One region of the Streptomyces diversicolor genome, then DNA from elsewhere that is predicted to be linked to it. Evidence: riboswitches for the same ligand, from Rfam matches in the RefSeq annotation. Region 1 holds a riboswitch; the other holds the start of a gene.
The links. A riboswitch is a leader RNA that binds a small molecule or an ion and turns the genes downstream of it on or off. The one in region 1 is predicted to bind S-adenosylmethionine.
Positions count from the first base shown of each region.

Region 2: another riboswitch for S-adenosylmethionine. It lies ahead of AC27LF_RS17045 (aminotransferase class V-fold PLP-dependent enzyme); the one in region 1 lies ahead of AC27LF_RS01285 (amino acid ABC transporter permease).

Region 1 covers NZ_BAAJXA010000001.1:313,658-317,159, forward strand. The annotation lists gene AC27LF_RS01275 (putative leader peptide) at 49-168, shown strand; gene AC27LF_RS01280 (glutathione S-transferase C-terminal domain-containing protein) at 263-1,153, shown strand; SAM riboswitch class IV at 1,231-1,340, shown strand; gene AC27LF_RS01285 (amino acid ABC transporter permease) at 1,731-2,711, shown strand; gene AC27LF_RS01290 (amino acid ABC transporter ATP-binding protein) at 2,708-3,496, shown strand.
Region 2 covers NZ_BAAJXA010000012.1:245,642-249,143, forward strand. The annotation lists gene AC27LF_RS17040 (Lrp/AsnC family transcriptional regulator) at 1-158, shown strand, start outside; gene AC27LF_RS17045 (aminotransferase class V-fold PLP-dependent enzyme) at 605-1,966, opposite strand; SAM riboswitch class IV at 2,160-2,276, opposite strand; gene trpD (anthranilate phosphoribosyltransferase) at 2,365-3,429, opposite strand.

The DNA of each region.
Region 1 (3,502 bases):
GCGGATCGACACTCCAGAAGGGAATCCTAGTGAAAAGGTAGGGAAACGATGGGGCGCCGTGGGACGAGCACCGGCCGTGGCCGCCGAGCGCCGTCGCTGCCCCTGCTGACCTCCCGCCGGCACATCGACCTGCTGCGGGTCTGCAGCGCGATCAGCCTCCCGGGCTGACCGTCCGCGCTCCCGGCCGACCGGGGCCCCTCGCACCCACCGACCGACGACGCTTTGGCCGCGCACACCCGCGCGCCCGCACCCGGGGAGACGCATGTCCACGTCCAGCACGCCGCTCGCCGCCCTCCCGTCCGCCCAGCGGCCCGCCCGCTTCCGGGGCAGGATCGGCCGGGACGCGCGCAGCGGCCACTACGCCGTGCCCCGCCGCTACCGGCTCCACCTCACGACCGCCTGTCCCGACGGCCTGCGGATAGCCGTCGGCCACAGCCTCCTCGCCCTCGACGACATCTGTCCGGTCACCTTCCTCGACGCCGTCCCCGACTGTCCCGGCGGCGGCCACTCGGCGCTGCGCCCGCTGTACGAGGCGAGCGCGCACCGCTACCCCGGACCGGCGCTCGCGCCGGTGCTCAGCGACGACTGGTCGGGCCGGATCGTCAGCACCCACGCCCCCGACATCCTGCGCGACCTCGACCGCTGCTTCGGCGACGGACGCGACCGGCTCTACCCCTGCGGCACCGAGGCCGGGATCGAGGAGATCGAGCGGCTGTGCGCGCAGGGCATCGAGGAGGCGGCGCAGCGGGCGGGCCGGGCCGGCGCGGACGCGGCCGAGCGGGCCGCGGCGCTCGACGTCCTGCTCGGCACCCTGGCCGCACTGGAACGGCGGCTCACCGGACGGGAGTTCCTGGTCGGCGGCAAACTCACCGCCGCCGACATCGAGGTGTGGGTCGCGCTGGTGCAACTCGACACCGTGCACCGCCATCACCTCGACGCCGCCGCCGTGCACCGCGTGGCCGCTCATCCGGCGCTGTGGGCGCACGCCCGGCGCCTGGCGGCCCGGCCCGCCTTCGGCGCGCACCTCGACCTGGACGGCATCGCCCGCCGTCATCACGCCCGCTGCGCCGGTCTGGAGGCGGCCGGCTCCGCCGTGCAGATCCTGGACTGGGCGCGGCATGCGGCCGGCGCCCCAAGGCCCCGGCGCGGCTGAGCGGGCCGGGGGCCGGTCCATTCAGCGGACGGGCGTTGACATACGTCGGCCCACCTGCCTTACTTACCGCTCAGCACGGTCATGAGTGTCAGCGACAAGCCCTGGCTCGCTGGCCGGCAACCCTCGCGCCGCGGTGGGGTGCCCCAGGTGACGACCGGACCGGATGACGCTTCGGTAAGCGCGAGGGCCCCGCGGGGGCCGGAAATGCGAGTGACGCGAGTGACGGACCTGTACGCAGCCGACGGGACGGCCGACGGCCGCACCCGAAGCCGCGTACATCCGTACGCGGGTCTGCTCGTCGCCGACCGCGCGGTCGACCTGCTCCGCGTGAACAGCGCACTGTGTACCGCTTCGGGCCCTGCCCGTCGCCGCGGCTGACGCCGCCTCAGGCCCCCGCGTTCCCGACGCACACCGACCGAGCGGTGTGCCGCTGCCCGCCCCTCCCCGGTCCCCGTGCCCCTCCCGTGTTGCCGCGCCGCACCCTGGCCCGCCGGCTCGACGCCGCCGGCCCAGCGCCGCCGCGGCCGACGGGTCGCGCCGCCGGCCCGGGGGTGCCCCGACCCCGCCGGAGCCCGCCATGTCCGAATCCCCGGGCGGCGCCGTGTACCTCACCGCGCCGCCACCAGCCGACACCCCGTCAAAAACCCTGTCCGCTCAGCGAGTCGTGCCGCTGCGCCGGCCCGGCCGATGGATCGCCACGGCCGTCGTGCTGGTGGTCGTGGCACAGATCGCGCACGGGCTGGCCACGAACCCCTTCTACCAGTGGGACCGCTTCCGCTACTGGTTCCTGCGCCCCACCATCCTCGACGGACTGCTCGTCACCCTCGAAGTGACCGCGCTCAGCGCCGTGCTGGGCCTGCTCGGCGGCATCCTGCTGGCCCTCGGCCGGCTCTCCGGGAGCCCCGTGCTGCGCGCCGTCAGCTGGACGTACACCTGGCTGTTCCGGTCCGTGCCGCTCATCGTCGTACTGATCTTCCTCTACAACTTCTCGGCCCTGTACCGGACGGTGAGCCTCGGCGTACCCTTCGGTCCCGCGTTCGTCACCTTCGACGAGTCGCGACTGGCCACCGACATGGTGGTCGCCGTGGTCGGGCTCGGCCTCAACGAGGCGGCGTACGCCTCGGAGGTGGTCCGCGGCGGCATCCTCTCCGTCGACCAGGGCCAGCACGAGGCCGCCGCCGCGCTCGGCCTGCCGCGGCGCTACCAGTTCACCCGGATCGTGTTCCCGCAGGCCCTCAGGTCCATCACCCCGAACTACGTCAACCAGCTCATCGGCCTGATCAAGGCCACGTCCCTGGTGTTCTACGTGTCGCTGCTCGACCTGTTCGGCTCGGTGCAGACCATGGGCAGCACCTATCCCGGTGACATCGTGCCGCTGCTGCTGGTCGCCACCGTCTGGTACCTGATCCTCACCAGTGTCGTGTCCGTCGTCCAGTTCTACGTCGAGCGGTACTTCGCCCGGGGCGCCACCCGCACCCTGCCGCCGACGCCCTGGCAGCGGGCCCGCTTGGGCCTCGGCGCACTGCGCGCCCGACTGCGCCGGGAGGCCGCCGTATGACCGCGGGCCCGCCCGCCCAGCAGGCACCCGTCGCCCTGGAGGTGCACAACGTGCACAAGTGGTACGGCGCCCACCGCGTCCTCGACGGCATCGACCTGACCGTGCGCCCCGGCGAGGTCACCGTCGTCATCGGCCCGTCCGGGTCAGGCAAGTCCACGCTGCTGCGGGTGATCAACCACCTGGAGCGGCCCGAGATCGGACACGTCAGCGTCGGCGGCGAACCGATCGGGGTCAGACGCAGCGGCAAGCGGCTGAAGGAACTGAGCGAGCGGGCCATCCTGGCCCAGCGCAGCCGGATCGGTTTCGTCTTCCAGAACTTCAACCTGTTCCCGCACCTGACCGCGCTCGACAACGTGGCCGCCGCCCCCGTGGCCACCGGGCGGCTCACCCGGCCCGCGGCCCAGGAACTCGCCCGTGACCTGCTCACCCGGGTCGGACTCGGCGACCGGACGGGCGCCTATCCGCGCCAGCTGTCCGGCGGCCAGCAGCAGCGCGTCGCGATCGCCCGCGCCCTCGCGCTGCGCCCCGGCATCATCCTGTTCGACGAGCCGACCTCGGCGCTCGACCCGGAACTCGTCGGCGAGGTGCTGTCCGTCATCAAGGACCTCGCGACCAGCGGCACCACGCTCGTCATCGTCACCCACGAGATCGGATTCGCCCGCGAGGTCGCCGACCGGATCGTCTTCATCGACGGCGGACGGATCGTCGAACAGGGCACGCCCGCCGCGGTGCTCGACCACCCACGGCACGAGCGGACCAGGGACTTCCTGAGCAAGGTCCTGTGACCACCG
Region 2 (3,502 bases), on a different contig from region 1:
CCATGGTCCGGGTCGGGCGGCACGAGGAGCTGGCCGAGGTCATTCCCGGGCGTATCAGCAAGATTCGGGGGGTGGAGGCCACGGACACGCATGTGGCCTTCCGGACGTACTCCCAGCATGATCTGGAGGCGGCGTTCGCTATCGGGCTGGACAACTGAGCGCTCCGCTGGTCATGCCGCGATATGCCGTCGCTCGGCTGCGGCGCCGTCGTGGTTGAGCGCGCTCCCCCCTCCGGGGGCGGCTGACGGTCCTCGGCCGCGGCCACGTCGTGGCTGAGCGCGCCGTTCCCCGCGCCCCCTGCGGGGGCTACTGCCGACCCTCGACCGCGGCCACGTCGTGGTTGAGCGCGCCGTTCCCCGCGCCCCCCTGCGGGGGCGCCTGCCGGTCCTTGGCTGCGGGCACATCGTGGCTGGGCTCGCCCCCCTGCGGGGGCAATCGCCGACCCTCGACCGCGGCGCCGTCGTGGCTGAGCGCGCAGTTCCCCGCGCCCCCCTGCGGGGGCTACTGCCGACCCTCGACCGCGGCCACGTCGTGGTTGAGCGCGCCGTTCCCCGCGCCCCCCTGTGGGGGGCTGTTGCCGTGGGGTGGCGTGTTGGGGGTGGGGTCAGGGGGTGGGGACGCAGCGGCCGTTTTCGGTGTGGTAGTGCCACTGCGCGCCGTTCCGGACCAGTTGCTTCACGGCGGTCACGAAGCGGTCGACGTGTTCGTCGGGGGTGCCCGCGCCGAAGCTGACGCGGATCGCGTTGAGGGACTTCTCGCCGGGGGCGGCCTCCGGGGCGCCGCACTCGCCCTGGGACTGCGGGTCGCCGCCCAGGAGGGTGCGGACGAGGGGGTGGGCGCAGAAGAGCCCGTCGCGGACGCCGATGCCGTACTCGGCGGAGAGCGCCGCCGCGAAGTGGGAGCTGTTCCAGCCCTCGACCACGAAGGAGAGCACGCCCACCCGGGGGGCGTCCTCGCCGAAGAGGGAGAGGACGCGCACCTCGGGGACCTCGGCCAGGCCCGCACGGACCTTCTCGATCAGGTGCCGTTCGCGGGCGACCAGGGTGTCGAAGCCGGCCTCCGTGAGGGCCTTGCAGGCCGAGGCGACGGCGTAGGCGCCGATCACGTTCGGTGAGCCTGCCTCATGGCGGGCAGCCGTCTCGTGCCACTCCACGGCCACGCCGCCGTCCGCCCGGCGGGTGACCGTACGGCTCGCCCCGCCGCCCGCGAGGTACGGCTCGGCCGTGCGCAGCCAGTCGGCGCGTCCGGCGAGCACGCCGGACCCGAACGGCGCGTACAGCTTGTGCCCGGAGAAGGCGACCCAGTCGACGTCGAGGTCCCGCACCGACACCGGGTGGTGCGGGGCGAGCTGGGCGGCGTCGAGGACGATCCGGGCGCCGTGCGCATGCGCGGCGGCGGCCAGCTCGCGCACCGGCCAGAGCTCCCCGGTGACGTTGGAGGCGCCGGTGACGCAGACCAGGGCCGGACCGTGCCCGTCGCGGCCGGCCAGCGCCTTCTCAAGGGTCGCGACGGCCTGCGCGGGGGTGCGCGGCGCGTCGAGATAGCTGACCTCGGCGTCCTTCCAGGGCAGCAGCGAGGCGTGGTGCTCGGTCTCGAAGACGAAGACCTGACAGCCGGCCGGGAGCACGGCCGCCAGCAGGTTGAGCGAGTCGGTGGTGGAGCGGGTGAAGATCAACTGGTCGTCGGCGCGGCAGTCCAGGAACTCGGCGACGGTCGCGCGGGCGTTCTCGAACAGGTCGGTGGACAGCTGCGAGAGGTAGCCGGCGCCGCGGTGCACGCTGCCGTAGTAGGGGGCGTAGGCGGCCACGTCGTCCCAGACGCGCTGGAGGGCGGGGGCGCTGGCCGCGTAGTCGAGCGCGGCGTAGGTGACCTCGCCGCCGGTGACGAGCGGCACGGTGACATCACGGCCGAGGACGGGCAGCGGGGCACGGACGGACTGGTCGGAGGCAGCGGTGGAGACGGACATGGCACAACTCCCGTGAAAGCAGGCGGAATTCACCACGCGAGGGCACATCTGCGGCATCGGGCAGGGCTCGGCGTGGGGAGGGAAAAAGGGGTATGCGGAGGCGGGGCTCTGCGGCCCTATCGCATTCGCTTGCTCACGAGAGGCTCCCTCGACGACCAGGACCCCTGGGCTTGTCACTCAGCAGAGTGCGAGGGGTCCGCGCTTGCCGCAGACCTCGCTGCCTACGGCCTGGTCTTCACCCGGGGCACCCCGCCACGGACGGAGGGTTGCCGGACAGTCGGCCGGGGCCGAATGACTGTCGCTCATGACCTGCCGGATATCCTGCCACACGATCATCGATGCGCAAGGCGCGGTCCGGATCGTGGACCGCGCCCTGCGTCACATCGCCGTACGGGGCCTCAGGCGTGGCTTGCGGCGGCCCAGCGTGCGAGCGCTCGGCGGGCCGCGCCGGAGTCGATCGACTCGGCGGCCTTCGCCATGCCGTCCCGGATCTGCTCGGCCAGCGGCCCGCTCCCCGGCTCCAGGGCGACCAGGGCCGCCGCCGAGTTCAGCAGCACCGCGTCCCGCACCGGGCCCGTCTCGCCGTCCAGCAGCCGCCGGGCCACCCCGGCGTTGTAGGCGGGGTCGGCGCCGCGCAGCGCCGACACGGGGACCAGGTCGAGGCCGACCTCGCGCGGGTCGAAGACATCCTCGGTGACCTTGCCGTCGCGCACCACCCAGACCCGGGAGGTGGCGGTGGTCGTCAGCTCGTCCAGGCCGTCGTCCCCGCGGAAGACCAGCGCGGAGGAGCCGCGTTCGGCCAGCACCCCGGCGATGAGCCCGGCCATCCGGGTGTCGAAGCAGCCGATCGCGGAGGCGGTGACCCGGGCCGGGTTGGTGAGCGGTCCGAGGAGGTTGAACGAGGTGGGAATCCCGAGGTCCCGGCGGACGGCGCCGACGAACCGCATCGAGGGATGGAAGGTGGCCGCGAAGCAGAAGGTGATTCCGGCCTCCTCGACCACCCGCGCCACCCGTTCCGGCGTCAGATCCAGGTTGATGCCGAGCTGTTCCAGCACATCGGAGGATCCGCTCGCCGAGGAGGAGGCCCGGTTGCCGTGCTTGACGACCTTCGCACCGGTCCCGGCGAGCACGATGGCGGACATCGTGGAGATGTTGACCGTCTTGGCCCGGTCGCCGCCCGTACCGACGATGTCGACGGCCGGACCGGGGATGTGCAGCGGCTTGGCGTGCCGGTACATCGCCTCGACCAGGCCGGTGATCTCCTCGACCGTCTCGCCCTTGGCCCGCAGCGCCACCAGGAAGCCGGCGACCTGGGCGTCCGCGGCCTCTCCGGACATGATGCGGTCCATGGCCCAGGCCGTGTCACCGGCGCTCAGGTCCTGGCCGCCGAGCAGCGCGCTCAGCAGGTCGGGCCAGGAACGGCCCGCCGCGGTGTCGCCTCCAGCGGGGGTCACAGCGCTCATCAGCCGCTCCGGTCGTCGGTCGTCGTCAAGGACAGATCGGCTCCACCCTATCCATCCGGCGGATGCGCGAGGG